4 regions of the Mesorhizobium sp. CNPSo 4684 genome follow, and region 3 is predicted to be linked to each of the others. Evidence: riboswitches for the same ligand, from Rfam matches in the RefSeq annotation. Region 3 holds a riboswitch; each other region holds the start of a gene.

Region 1 (3,529 bases), on a different contig from region 3:
AGCGCTTCTACGACCTGCCCGAGCGCGTGCTGCCTCAGGCGGTCCTCGATCTGCCGGTGCCGGCCGCCAAGGACGCGCACCGCGAGTTGCTGCGCATTTCCGCCCGCGCCCACGGCATCGCGACATCTGGCGATTTGCGCGACTATTTCCGCCTGTCGCCGGCCGACATGAAGGGCCGGCTGGAGGAGTTGGTCGAGACGGGCGAGCTTTTGCCGGTGCGCGTCGAAGGCTGGGACAAGCCGGCTTACCTCCACAAGGACGCCCGCCTGCCGCGAAAAATCGAAGCCCGCGCCTTGCTGGCGCCGTTCGACCCCGTCGTCTTCGAGCGTTCGCGCAGCGAGCGTCTGTTCGATTTCCGCTACCGCATCGAGATCTACACGCCTGCCGACAAGCGGCAATACGGCTATTACGTGCTGCCATTCCTGCTCGGCGACCGGATCGTGGGGCGCGTCGACCTCAAAGCCGACCGTCCCGCCAGCGTGCTGCGCGTCCACGCGGCTTATGCCGAACCCAAAGCGCCACCTGAGACCGCCGCACAACTCTTCGAGGAATTGAAGCAGATGCAGGGCTGGCTTGGCCTCGAGCGCATCGAAGTGACGCCGGCTGGCGATTTGGGACAGCCTTTGGCCGACATTGCCATGTCGTAGCCGTGCGTTGACAGTGCTGCCCGCAAAAGCCTAAATCCGCTGTAGACGGTCCCCTGCCCGCAACGGCTGGGGCCAAGAGGGAATGCGGTGCGGGACAATATCCCAAATCCGCGGCTGTCCCCGCAACTGTAAGCGACGAGCCAAGGCCGAAAGCCACTGGGTAACACCGGGAAGGCGGCTACCAAGGCTATGACCCGCGAGCCAGGAGACCTGCCGTCTGAGACAAAATATCCGATCGCCTGGCGGGTTTCCGGGCAAGGAGCCCGGTTTTTGGACCAGAACAGCAGTTTTTCGGCTGGCACAGCGGATGTTTCGTCCGCCGATAGCGACGCATTGACTGGCGTGACCGTCATCGTCTGCGCCTCCTGCCGCGACGAGACCGGCTCAGACGCCCATCCCCGCGCTGGCGAATTGCTGGCTGAGGACACGCGCCGCGCCGCTGCCGGCGACATCCGTGTCCGCACCGTCGAATGCCTCGGCAATTGCAAGCGTCGGCTCAGCGCTGCGATCCTGCGCGACAGCTGCTGGAGCTATGTCTTCGGTGACCTGACCGCGACCAGCGGCGCCGATCTCGTTACCGGCGCCAAGCTCTTCGCCACCTCGACGGACGGCCTCATCCCCTGGCGCGGCCGGCCCGATAGCCTCAAGCGCGGCCTCGTTGCCCGCATCCCACCCCTCGACATGCTGAAGGACTGACCATGAACGCTCCAAATCCGGCCGGCAATCTCTCCCGTGTTCCATGCACCGTCGTCACCGGCTTTCTCGGCGCCGGCAAGACGACGCTGGTCCGCCATCTCCTGGAAAATGCCGGCGGCAAGCGCATTGCCATCATCGTCAACGAGTTCGGCGACATCGGCATCGACGGCGAGATTCTCAAGGGATGCGGCATCGACACCTGCCCTGAGGAGAACATCGTTGAGCTGGCCAATGGCTGCATCTGCTGCACCGTCGCCGACGATTTCGTGCCGGCCCTCGACCAGATCCTGGCGCTGACGCCGAAGGTCGACCACATCCTGATCGAGACCTCGGGCTTGGCTTTGCCCAAACCGCTGGTCCAGGCTTTCCAGTGGCCGAGCGTGAAGAGCCGCGTGACGGTCGACGGCGTCATCGCCGTCGTCGACGGCCCGGCACTGGCCGAAGGCCGCGTCGCCAACGACATGGACGCCCTGCAGGCACAGCGTGTTCAGGATGAGACGCTCGATCACGACGATCCAGTCGAGGAAGTCTTCGAGGACCAGATCGCCTGCGCCGACCTGATCATCCTGTCGAAGAGCGATTTGATGGATTCAGCCGGGTCGGCCCGCGCCAACGCCATCATCGGCGAACACTCCGCCCGCGCCGTAAAAATCGTGGCGACCGCGCATGGCAAGGTCGATCCCTCGATCCTGCTGGGCCTCGGCCTCGCCGTCGAGGACGATATCGAGAACCGCAAGTCGCACCATGACGGCGCTTTCGACCACGAGCACGACGACTTCGACACCTTCATCGTCGACATTCCCTCGATCGTCAATCCCGACGAACTGGCAAAGCGCGTCACCACCATTGCCGAAGAGGAGAATGTGCTGCGCGTGAAAGGCTTCGTCGATGTCGGCGGCAAGCCGATGCGGCTTTTGCTGCAGGCCGTCGGCCCGCGCGTCAACCATTACTATGACCGCGCCTGGACGGCCGAGGACGACCGCCGCTCGCGCCTCGTCGTCATTGGCCTCAAGGGGCTGAACCGCCCGGCGATCGAGCGTATACTCGCCGGCTGACCCAAACCACGAGCCGCAATGCACATACTCACCACGACCTCCGCCTCGCTCGACGATCTCGCCGAGCCAGTTGATCTCAGGCAGACGCCGGCGGATATCGTGGCGCTGTCCTTCACCGACAGCGACCTCGCCGGGCTGGCGGCGGCGTGGAAGGCTGATGCCGGCCGCCTGCCCTCGATGCGATTGGCGGCGCTCCGCGATCTGCGCCACCCCATGTCCGTCGACCTCTGGGTCGACAGCGTCGCCCGCCACGCCAAGATGATTTTGGTGCGCATCCTCGGCGGCTACGACTGGTGGCGCTACGGCTGCGACCAGCTTGCAGCAATCGCCCGTGAGCGGGGCATCAAACTCGCCCTGCTGCCCGGCGAAGGCCACGACGAGGACCTGCGCCTGACCGAAGCCTCGACGCTCCCGCGTGAGGAACTGGACGCCTTGCTTGATTATTTCCGCGAGGGCGGCCCGGAGAATATGAGCGCGCTGATGCAGCGGCTGGCGGGGTTGGCCGGGTCGGATGTGGCGGCGGCCGAGCCGGTCGCGGTGCCGAAAGCCGGGTTTTATGAGCCGGGGCGTGGAGTTGTCGACGTTGGCGATCCTTCACACCCCCCTCTGTCCTGCCGGACATCTCCCCCGCAAGGGGGGAGATCAACCGTCACCAAAGCCGGTCCCTCTTCTGCGCCGTTGGACAAGAATCTGTCTGGACCATCCAAGATTGGCGAAATCGCCGATGACAGCGCAATCTCCCCCCTTGCGGGGGAGATGTCCGGCAGGACAGAGGGGGGTGGGCGGGAACGCGACGCCGACAATCCCCCCGCACCCATCATCCCCATCCTCTTCTACCGCTCGATGCTGCTGGCTGCCGATGTCGCGCCCATCGACGCGCTTTTTGATGCACTCCGCCAGCGCGGCATCACCCCGGTCCCGATCTTCGTCTCCAGCCTGAAAGACGCCACCTCGCTGGCCTTCGTCGAAACCGCGCTGGCCTCGCTCAAACCCGCCGCCATCATCACAGCCACCGCCTTCGCTTCCGGTGCCGAGCCCGGCGTGGAAACCCTGTTCGACCGCGCCGGCGTGCCCGTCTTCCAGGTCATCGTCGCCACCACTCGCCGCGACGTCTGGGACAAGAACCAGCGC
Region 2 (3,529 bases), on a different contig from region 3:
CAGATGACGCGGTCGCCGAACGCGGCGAAGGCATCCTTTTCGCCGGTGTGCCATTTGCCCTTGATGAACTGCACGACGCCGACGCGCTTGCCATAGCCGAGCATGCGCAGCGCCAGGCCGAAGGCAGCTGTGGTTTTGCCCTTGCCGGGTCCGGTGTTGACGATGAGCAGTCCCTTCTCGACCGTCTTTTCCGCAACCTCGGCGTCCTGCACGGCCTTGCGTTTGGCCATTTTGGCGCGGTGGCGTTCCTCGTCTTTTGCGTCGATGTCGGCCATTATTTCACCTTGAGCGGCAGCCCCGCCACCATCAATAGCACCGTATCGGCAATTGCGGCGACATGCTGGTTGAGCCGGCCGGCAGCGTCGCGGAACCGGCGTGCCAGCGCATTGTCGGGCACGATGCCTTGCCCGACTTCGTTGGAGACCACGAACCACGGCCCGCGCGGCCGCGACAGCACATCGGCCAGCCGCCGGCATTCCGCCTCGAGATCATGATCCGCCAGCATATGATTGGTCAGCCACAGCGTCAGGCAATCGACGAGTACGGGCTGGTTGTCCGGCAAGGCTTCGAGCGCACCGGCGAGATCGAGCGGCGCATCGATGGTCGCCCAGCCCTGGCCACGCCGCGACCTGTGTTGCGCGATGCGCTCACGCATCTCCTCGTCATAGGCTTCAGCGGTGGCGATATAGGCCCATGGCGGCGGCAACGCGGTCGCCAAGGTTTCGGCATGCGCGCTCTTGCCGGAGCGCGCGCCGCCGATGATGAAAGTCAAACTGCGATCAGGCAAAGCTGTTGCGCAGGCTGGTCGCCGTACCGGTAAAGCGTCCGCGCACCACGCCGACAACCGCGCCGAGCACCAGCCAGAACACCAGATTGGTCACCGTCACCGCCACCACGAACTGGTGATGCAGGCCTTCGGGGATCGGCGTCTCGAAGCTGTCCGGCTGCGGCGCGCCGACAATATGCGGCGCCACGATCAGGGCCACGGCCAGGATCGCCAGCGGCAGCGATTTGCGGAAGGCGATCAGGCCGAGACCGGCCGCGGTCGCCGCCACCGTTGCCCACCACCAGATCTGGCGCTGGGTGAGGTCGGCCGCCGGCATCGCCGGCAGTTCCGGCGGCAGGCCGAGGCCCGGGGCGAGCGTGAACGCGGCAAAACCGGCCAGCCCCCAGAACACGCCCTGGCGCCAGTTACCGATGCCGCCGGCGAATTCGGAAACCGCCACCAGGACCAGCGCGAAACCGATGCCGGTGACGATATTGGCCAGCACGCTGAAGGCGAAGCGTTCGAAGCCGTCGGCCGGCGCCCAGCCTTCGTCCTCTGCCGGCGCGGCTGCCTCAGCCGGCGCGGCGGTGCTCATGGCATTGGTGTCCGCAGCGTTGGCGGCGGGCGCCGCAGCATGCTCATGTTGATGGCCGCCACCGGCCTGTTCGTAAACTTCCGCCTTCAGGATGAGCGGCACGGTGGCATAGGCCTGCATGCAGGCGAGGACGACGCCGGCCACGAGCCCGGCGATCGCCGCGACGAACACGACGTTGCGAAACAGATTCATGATGTCAGATCCTCGTCAGTGGCAGGGGAACGCCATCGAATGGCGATAGTCGTGCGCGGCATTGTGGACCGCATCGATATGCGAGAAGCCGACAACGCCGATGACGAAAATGCCCAGAAACGCGCTAAGCACGAGCTGCATGAAGCGCGACTGCGAGGAGACGGAAGCGCCGAGGGAGACGGAAGCGGTATTCATATCTTGTCCTTTCGCCCTCCACCCGAGGGCATCGAAGTCAGTTCCCTGTCGCCGGCAGGTCTCCTGGCTCGCGGAATAACGCCCTTCCCCACCTTCCCGAAGAAAAATCCTCAGTGGCTTGGAGAGGACTACCGCACACAGTTGCGGGGGCAGCCACGGCATTGGGCAACAAGTCAGCCCTCACCGCATTCCCTCTTGGTCCCTAACGGAACCGACGACATGCGTGACTATAGGCTGAAACAGCCGCATCCGGCAAACCAAATTCCGCCGGCCAACAGCGCGAATGCGCCATGCAGCGTTACGGGTTCAAGGCGGTGATCCGCTCGGCAACCAGCCGCTGCAGCCGCCAGAGATGGCGGTCGTGAATGCCGCGCTCCTCCAGATTCTTCACCGTGTTGTAGAGATAGTCCGCGCCCGACCCCCAGTGCCCGCAGGATGTGGCCAGCCGCTCGACGACCTTCGCCTCGTCGAGCGGACCGGAATAGGTCAGGCCGGTGCGGTTGATGACGAAAGCCAGCGCCCTGAGCGGACCGGCCTCGCTTGCAAGCTTCAGCATGCGCGGCCGGTAGCTTGTCGGCTTCAGCGTGACTTCGCGCCGGAACAGCCGGCCCAGTTGCTGGCGCCTGTTGTCGTCGGCCAGCCGGAAGGCAACGCCTTTGCACTGTCCGCCGCTGTCGAGCGCCATCATCAGGCCGGGGCTTTCCTTGGTGCCCCGCCAGCGCGTCATGTTCATGCAAAAGGAGCGGTGCCAGCCGCGCGCCAGGGCGACGCGGTCCTCGACATAATCGATTTCCGGTTTCCAGATCAGCGAGCCATAGCCGAACAGCCACAGCGGCTCGGTGTCCGGAAGCTCGGCCTGCAATTCATCCAGCAGCGAATCATAGTCGCTGTCATCCAGATGCATCGAGTCCGGATCCGGCCCGGCGTCGGCGATCTCGCGCCAGCAACGCGCGACCAGCTCCGGCGTAAGCGACATCTGTCGTGCGTCCAATTTTCCGAATCCCCCAATGCCACGACATGATTATGCGCCGCGCCCGCAACCGGCAATGTCAGCCGTGATTGACAAACGATTTGCCGGGGTGTCGGCTGGTATCCCAGAGGAAGCCGGCCATGCAACCCAGCCCGAGCGAGCGCGATCCCTATAATGGCCTGACCCGGCTGGAGCCGACGCTGCCGTCCTCGGCCTATTGGGACGCTGGCGCCTACCAGCGCGATCTCGACGCCATCTGGTACAAAAGCTGGCTGCTCGTCTGCCGCGAGGCTGACCTTGCCCAGCCTTTGGCGTTCAGGACATTTCGTGTCGGCACGCAGGAAATCGTCGTGCTGCGCGACGACACCGGCGAACTGCGCGCCTTCCACAACACTTGCCGGCATCGCGGCTCGCAGCTTTGCCAGGAGAGCGAGGGCCGGCTGAAGGCGCGGCTGATCACGTGCCCCTACCACGCCTGGTCCTATTCGCTGCGCGGCGATCTGGTGCGCGTTCCCTCGAAATCGCTGCCCGACGGTTTCGACAAGGCCGATCATCCGCTCTATCGGGTGGCGCTGTCGGTCTGGCGCGGCTTTGTCTTCATCAACCTTGCTGAAAGCGTCGACGGTACGGCTGCGTCATCCTTCGATCCGGCTTCCGGCAACCTCGGCAACTGGCCGCTGGAAACGCTGGTATCAGGCCATGTCCTGCGCAAGGTGATGAATTGCAACTGGAAGATCTTTTGGGAGAACTTCAACGAGTGCCTGCACTGCCCTGGCGTCCACAAGGACCTGTCGCGGCTGGTGCCGATCTA
Region 3 (3,529 bases):
TGGCAGTCTTGGTCTCGTTCTGCAGGAAGCTGTCGTAGTCGAGATAGCTGAGCTCGCCCTTCCTGTGGGCGGAGCGGGCCTTGCGCACCCGAGGCGTCTGCGGGAATGATCCTATGGTCGTCGTTGGGAACGGGGGCAGGCTTAGCGTGCGGGCCTGGACCGTGGAACGCACGAAGAAAGGGTTCTTTCGTTGCTTCATGCTGTCGTCGATGCCGGCGATCCGACCTTCAACAAGCGGATCATGGACCTTTGCGGACGCTGCGTGAGCAGCGGCAGCCTCGGCAGAAGCTGTCAACTCGTCTGCCACTGCATCCCTGCCTTCGGACAGCGCCCTCGCCAGCACCACCAGTTCGTCGGTCTTCTGCGCCGCGAAGGCGAGCCACGACCTGATGGCGGCGTCGAGTGCCGTCTCCATCCGAAGGTCCACGGGCATATGCAGCATCGAGCATGAAGGCGCAATTTCGACGCGGTCCAAAGGCCAGCCGGCGACGATCGGCTTGATGCGGTCGAGAATGGCAGGCAGGTTCGCGCGCCAGACGTTGCGGCCATCGATCAAGCCAAGCGACAGCACCAGGTCCTTAGGCGCAAGCCGACCAACCGTCTCCAACTGCTCGGGAGCGCGCGAAAGATCGAGATGCAGGCCGGCCACTGGCAGCGAAATCGCCGTCTCGAGATTGTCCCCCAGAGCCCCGAAATAGGTAGCCAGCATGATCTTCAGCTCGGGAGTGGCCTTCGACAGCTGCCCATAGGCAAATTCATACGCAGCTCGTTCGTTCGGGTTTAGATCCAGGACAAGGGCTGGTTCATCGATCTGAACCCAATTGGCTCCCGACAGTTTCAACCTCCGCAGGAGCTGCTCGTAGACGGGCAGAAGCCGCGGCAGCAGCGCGATGGGATTGAAACCTTCCGCAGGTGACTTCGCCAGTTTGAGGAAGGTGACAGGTCCAAGGATGACTGGGCGTGTGTGAATGCCGAGGGCTTTAGCCTCGAGGAAGTGATCAACCGGTTTCGTCGACGAGAGGGCGAACGTCTGATCATCCTCGAGTTCCGGCACGATATAGTGATAGTTGGTGTCGAACCATTTGGTCATTTCCATCGCGGTCAGGGCAGGGCCAGCCGCACGCTCCTGATCAGAGTGCACGCAGCTCCCCGTCTGACCTTGGTCGCCGCGCGCCATGGCGAAGTAGATGTCGAGCGGGAGCTCGCCGCCAGGCCAGGCGTATCGGGACGGCACGGCGCCGACCATAGTTGCAGTGTCGAGAACATGGTCGTAGAGCGAGAAGTCGTTCGACGGAATTTTCGACACACCGCGGTCGCGCTGCTCTTCCCAGTTGGCGGCACGCAGTGCTTTCGCCGTCGTGAGAAGGTCGGTAGCGGAAGATTTTCCGGACCAGTAGCTTTCAAGCGCGAATTTCAGTTCCCGCCGGCGACCGAACCGCGGCACACCGAGCGTTGCCACAGGAATTTGCTGAGAGACAGTCATGCCATACCCCGATGGTTGGGGCGTGGGGACAAGAAGGCGCCTCGTAGGCCGGCACGAACGCCGGGCTGCTGCGGCCACCGAGACACCCCGCCCGTGGACATAATTCGTCGTGGCAGGTCTCCTGGCTCGCGGGGTCATAGCTTCTCCCCGTCTTCCCGAGGCTGTTCGCCTCAGTGACATGAGTGGGGTTGGCTCACCGCTAACAGTTGCGGGGGCAGCGCCGGCCTCGCACCGGCTTCCCTCTTAGCTCCATGCGGCAGTGCCGTACGGAGAACCACAGCACGCAGACAATCACAGCAGGAGCCGTGTGTCAATGTCGCATAAAGAAATGTTTATGTCATTATGTAAAATGTTGGTGTTTTCGCAAGAGGCCGCAACGAGAGCGAGTAGCTGCGAACCCGCAGATCGACTGGTAAATCAGACCACACATTGAACCGTCCAATGCCAGTAGACCTGGAGAACTCCGGCCGGCTTGCTGTTCGAGCCCACCGCGGCCTGCCAAATCGGCGGCGTCGATCCGATCCCTATATGCGGGCGATCATCAATGGCTATCCTCACCCCGAATCGAGGGGCTCGCGCCTCTGACTTCCTGAAATCCAAAGCCCAAGTCGCATGACGCATCGGCAAGATGGCTTTCTCAGGTCAGATAGTCCCCGATTTGGCAGACCGGCTCCGCACACGTTGCACTCATATACACCTGGGGCCGGCTCCGGGTATCTCGCCCGCTCGCGGAGTGAGAGCGAAGACAAACGGCTAGTCTGGCTCGACGCCTAAACCAAGGGATGCCGTTTCGCTTTCGCGGGTTTACCTAGAAATCTTTGACACGGACCCCACCATTTCTGGTGCGCCTGTCGTATTTCCATTGTGTGTTGCACGGTAGAGTGACTGCGTTTCGCCGCGAGCGCGGCAGAACCGTAGATGGTACGCGATAAGGTCGTAGGAATAAGGCGGCGTAGACCGTCACGCTTTTCAAACGAGACATTCTCCAGGAGGGGATCGTCATCATCTATCCGGCTGTCGGGAGGCTCGGCCGGCTGAGAGGACGAGGCAACATGCGGTCAAGAGATGAAGGGCGAGGTCGACAGCAGGCACCTGCAGTGGACACCTCCCCAAAATGGCGGGCCGGTCGCGCAGTCGAGCCGCCATCACGAGATTTTCTCGGTCGTGGAGGCTTCGCTGTCTGCTGTCCGCCGGGTGAAGCGCGCAGCAGATGAGGCCCAGTGGCGAAGCCCCATGCGGCCGAAGCGAGTGCGACGATGGATAGGACATTCGATGCCCCGGCAGGACATATCGGGGCGTCGAAGAGCGCTGTTCGAGGCGCTATATGCCTCCTGCCGGCGCTCCCCCCGACAGCTGGCTGGGCCAGTCCGGGTTGCTGCATCTCACCCCTGATGCACACCTGGAGTGTGTAGAAAGCAAAGATGTCGAAGCGGCAGTGAAGACGGTGATCCCCCTCCGGCGCGGCGCGGAGATGCGACTCCGGTTCCCGGATTCGGAGGACTGCATTTGGTCGGGACGAGGCTGAACGGCAGCAACCCAGCAGCCGCTAACAGGAGACTGTTGACAAAATCCCCCTCTGTACGCGCGGCATCAACCTTGGCGTCTACTCAAGCGGTCCACGACGACCGTCATCTGGTCAGCGGCACCGCCAGTTGCCTGTCTCGAAAGGCGCGACATAGCCTTGATCCTACTGCCTCGGATCTTGAGATCCCTCTTTGCCGGCGCTGTTCATTGAACAGCTTGCACCGGGTGGATCTGGTCTTGCCACCAACTATAGCAGCCCGGCCAGTTGGGCCGCGCTGCGCAGGTTCTGCCGCGGCCGCGGCCCGAGCTGCTGGATCACCAGCCCGGCCGCCAGCGAGCCGAGGTCGCCGCAATCCTTGAGGCTGCGTCCGGCCGTATAGCCGTAGAGGAAGCCGGCGGCGTAGAGGTCGCCGGCGCCGGTCGTGTCGACCAGTTCGCGGATCGTCGTTGCCTGCATGGTGACGGTCTCGTCGCCGCGCACGATCACCGAGCCCTTTTCGGAGCGGGTGACGGCGGCAATCT
Region 4 (3,529 bases), on a different contig from region 3:
GAGCAGTGATGCCTTCTTCAGCGGGAGACGCAAACGGCGCCGGGATTTCCTCCACCGCGGGCGCGGCAAAGCTCTCCTGATGATATTTCATCATGTCGAAGCCGGCGGCATCCAGCATGCCGCGCACGGCGCGCATGAAGGGATCGGGACCGCAGCAAAAGATCTCGCGCTCGCGGAAATCAGGCGCCAGCAAGGGCAGCCGGATCGCGTCGATGCGGCCCATATGGCCGTACCAGCCTTCACGGCTCGAGCGCTCCTCGATCATGAAGCCGAGCGACAGGCCGGGCATATGACCGCCGAGCAGTTCGAGTTCCTTGCGGAAGATGATCTCTTCCGCACGACGCGCGCAATTGACGAAGCCGACATCGGTCCACGGCGCGCAGTCGTTCAGCCAGCGCAGCATCGACATCATCGGCGTCACGCCGGAGCCGGCCGAGATGAACAGATATTTGGCCGCCGGGTGGCTGTGCAACGAGAAGTCGCCGGCCGGTCCATAGGCCTTGACGTGCGAGCCGGGCGTCAGATGGTCGAACATCCATCGCGTGCCGATGCTGCCCGGTTGCGCCTTGACCGTCACCGCGATCGAGAACGGCCGCGACGGCGACGACGACAGCGTGTAGGTGCGCATCAGCGGCCCGTCCGGTGTCGGCAGCTCCAGCGTCACGAACTGACCCGGCTTGTAGCGGAACCAGGTCTGGTTGTCGGAGCGGAAGGTGAAGGTCTTGACGTCAGGCGCCTCGTCGCTGACGCCGATCACCTCCAGCACCTGCAGCCTGTCATTCCACGGCGCCATCTGGTCGAGATGGCGATAGAGCCCAAGATCCGTCATCGCATTCATCCCTCTGTCCTTTTTGCTCTGCTCATGTCGTTATCCCAAAACCGCAATACACTTTTGGGCGACATGAACTCACGCGACGCTGCGCAGCGCCGGCCGGCCGCCTTCGGCAAGGCGCGGACCGATGAAGGCTGCGTACCATTCGACGAACTGGATCACGCCGCCCTCATGCAGCTCCGAATAGGGGCCCGGCTCATAGGCCGGAGACAGGATGCCGAAGGCGTTCTCCTCGACGATGCGACGGTCCTGGTCGTTGGTCTCGGTCCAGACATGCGTGAGTTCGTCGATGGTGTAGTCGACGCCCTCGACCGCATCCTTGTGCACCAGCCACTTGGTCGTCACCGCGGTCTCCGTGGCGCTGATCGGCAGCACCCGGAAGGTCACTGCATGGTCGATGAGGATGTGGTTCCAGGTCGTCGGATAGTGGTAGTGCATCAAGGTGCCGATGCGGTCGGCGGCAACAGTGTCGGAGAGGTTCTTCGTCACCGCGCGCTTTCCCGTCATCGTATAGCTCACGGCATCGCTCAGCAGCGGCGCGCGGGTTGCACGGTACTGTCCGGCCGGATCGATGCGGAACTTGCTCGGCAGGCCCGCCGCTTCGCATTTCGCCCAATGCGCCAGCATCTCCGGATCGCTGTCGGCCCCCTGCACGCCGGTTACCGTCGGCGCTTCCGGGAAGGTCTTGCAGAGTTCGGGATGGTTGCCGGCGCAGTGGTAGCACTCGCGGTTGTTTTCCCAGACCAGCTTCCAGTTGCCCTTCTCGACGATGGTCGATTCGAAAGCGATCTTGGCTTCGCTCAGCCGGTGCGGCTTGAGGTAGGGCTCGATCATGGCCCGCATCGGCGCGAAGTCCGCGGGTTCTTTCGCCAGGCAGATGAAGATGTACCCGGCCACGCTTTCGCAGGCGACCGGCTTTAGGCCGAACTGGCTCTTGTCGAAACCCTCGGCCATCTGGCGGGCGAACAGCAGTCGGCCGTCGAGCTCGTAGGTCCACTGGTGATAGGGGCAGACGAGCTTTGCCGCCGTGCCTTTCTCGGTGTTGCAGACGCGGCTGCCGCGATGGCGGCAGGAATTGTGAAAGGCGTTGATGTTGCCCTTCTGGTCGCGGACGAGCACCACCGGATAGTCGCCGATCTGCACGGTGATATAACTGCCGGGCTTCGGCAGTTCGCAATCATGGCCGACGAACAGCCAGTCGCGATACCAGATCAGCTCCATGTCGAGCTTGAAATAGTCCGGGTCGGTGTAGAAGGGTTGCTCGAGCGAAAAGCCTTGCTTGCGGCCGTTCAAGAGCCTCAGCATGTCGTTGCGCGCATCCATAGTTCTGTCCTCGTGGTTTAAGGACTGAACTTGGTGGTGATGGAGGAAGGATCGGCCGCAGGCCGGCGCGACGCCGGGCATGCGCTATCCACCTCTTGACCGCCCACCGCGATCAGTCGAGTTCAAGCATCTCGGGCTGGTTTCCGGGCTCTGGAGTTGTCCTTGCGGACGATCGCGACACCTTCCCAGGCTTCTCGCCCAGTGGTCTCCCGTTGCGACTTGAACTCCACCACCGTTGCGGGGGCAGCGCCGGATTCTGACCGGCTTCCCAATTCTCCGCTCCGTCGTCACGAAGCGGCACCTGAGATGGGATCATCTAATCACGGCAGCGATCGCGACATCGGCATGAAAGCGACATCGTCTCCATGCGGCGCGACACGCGCGACAACGCGGCGGCAGACGATCGTGGGGCTGACGGTGTTGTTTTCGGGGCGGATCGCGGCCCTCGCAAATCACCTCGAATCAGCCTGCCGACCAAGGGAAAACACGTCAACGGTATCGAAAAGTGACTATTAGCAGTTTCTAAAATCGAACCGAACGGTTCGTTTCTGTTGACAATGCGTGCAGGACGGTGTGAACGCTGACGCCCGGACACACTCGGTGAGCCAGACGGCATGGTCACATAAGCCTTTGTATTATTTACATAAAGTGAGATGGTAGGCATGCTTATCAAAATTACAAGAGGTGAAATCATGGCCCAGCCGGAACAACTTCGTGATTGGAAACCAGCCTATGGCTTTCCCACATCGGGGCTGTCCGAACGACGCGAATTGCTCCCACCACACGCCGCTAGACGGACAGCAAAACTGGAGTACTAAAAATGAAAAAGATCATCCTTACTGCCGCCGCCGTTTTGGCCATCACCGGCAGCGCCTTCGCTGGTAGCGACAATTACGGTTCCAATGGTGCGAACCAGCCCGCTGCCGCGGCTGACAGCTCGTATACGGCTTCCATTCAGAAGTCGGCGCCCGCTGACAAGCAGCCCGTCGTTCAGGGCAGCGACCGCAACCTCTTCGGCCGTTAACAGCTGATCCCGATCCAAACAGAAGCGTGGCGGCCTGTCCGCCGCTCTCGGGATCTCGAAGAAATTCAGGAGTATTTAAGATGAAAAAGATCATCGTTGCTGCCGCCGCCGTTCTGGCCGTTTCCGGCAGCGCTTTCGCCGCCAGTGACAACTATGGTTCGAACGGCGCCAACCAGCCTGCGGTTACGTCGACCGATAGTGGCCACACGGCTTCGGTTGCGAAGTCGGATCCGGCTGCTCAGGCTCCCGCACAGGGCGCCGACCGTAACCTCTTCGGTCGCTAACAAACGATCGGGATCTGACCTCAGAGTTTTTCGAACAACGATCCCAGTCGAACATCGAACAAGCTG

What was found. Region 3 has a riboswitch for cobalamin ahead of metE (5-methyltetrahydropteroyltriglutamate--homocysteine S-methyltransferase). Riboswitches for the same ligand answer to the same signal wherever they lie in the genome.
Region 1: another riboswitch for cobalamin. It lies ahead of AC04SG_RS08865 (DUF1636 family protein); the one in region 3 lies ahead of metE (5-methyltetrahydropteroyltriglutamate--homocysteine S-methyltransferase).
Region 2: another riboswitch for cobalamin. It lies ahead of AC04SG_RS21515 (CbtB domain-containing protein); the one in region 3 lies ahead of metE (5-methyltetrahydropteroyltriglutamate--homocysteine S-methyltransferase).
Region 4: another riboswitch for cobalamin. It lies ahead of AC04SG_RS11835 (aromatic ring-hydroxylating oxygenase subunit alpha); the one in region 3 lies ahead of metE (5-methyltetrahydropteroyltriglutamate--homocysteine S-methyltransferase).

The regions. Positions count from the first base shown of each region.
Region 1 is NZ_JBWLUX010000008.1:19,769-23,297, forward strand. Features, by position in the region: gene AC04SG_RS08860 (winged helix-turn-helix domain-containing protein) at 1-647, shown strand, start outside; cobalamin riboswitch at 677-879, shown strand; gene AC04SG_RS08865 (DUF1636 family protein) at 918-1,343, shown strand; gene cobW (cobalamin biosynthesis protein CobW) at 1,346-2,398, shown strand; gene cobN (cobaltochelatase subunit CobN) at 2,417-3,529, shown strand, end outside.
Region 2 is NZ_JBWLUX010000023.1:77,304-80,832, forward strand. Features, by position in the region: gene cobO (cob(I)yrinic acid a,c-diamide adenosyltransferase) at 1-275, opposite strand, end outside; gene cobU (bifunctional adenosylcobinamide kinase/adenosylcobinamide-phosphate guanylyltransferase) at 275-787, opposite strand; gene AC04SG_RS21510 (CbtA family protein) at 780-1,553, opposite strand; gene AC04SG_RS21515 (CbtB domain-containing protein) at 1,569-1,748, opposite strand; cobalamin riboswitch at 1,785-1,979, opposite strand; gene AC04SG_RS21520 (gamma-glutamylcyclotransferase) at 2,047-2,739, opposite strand; gene AC04SG_RS21525 (aromatic ring-hydroxylating oxygenase subunit alpha) at 2,859-3,529, shown strand, end outside.
Region 3 is NZ_JBWLUX010000064.1:8,768-12,296, forward strand. Features, by position in the region: gene metE (5-methyltetrahydropteroyltriglutamate--homocysteine S-methyltransferase) at 1-1,459, opposite strand, end outside; cobalamin riboswitch at 1,578-1,777, opposite strand; partial or broken gene AC04SG_RS32275 (adenosine kinase) at 3,255-3,529, opposite strand, start outside.
Region 4 is NZ_JBWLUX010000011.1:17,104-20,632, reverse strand. Features, by position in the region: gene AC04SG_RS11840 (FAD-binding oxidoreductase) at 1-829, opposite strand, end outside; gene AC04SG_RS11835 (aromatic ring-hydroxylating oxygenase subunit alpha) at 908-2,155, opposite strand; cobalamin riboswitch at 2,273-2,475, opposite strand; gene AC04SG_RS11830 (DUF680 domain-containing protein) at 2,976-3,179, shown strand; gene AC04SG_RS11825 (DUF680 domain-containing protein) at 3,260-3,463, shown strand.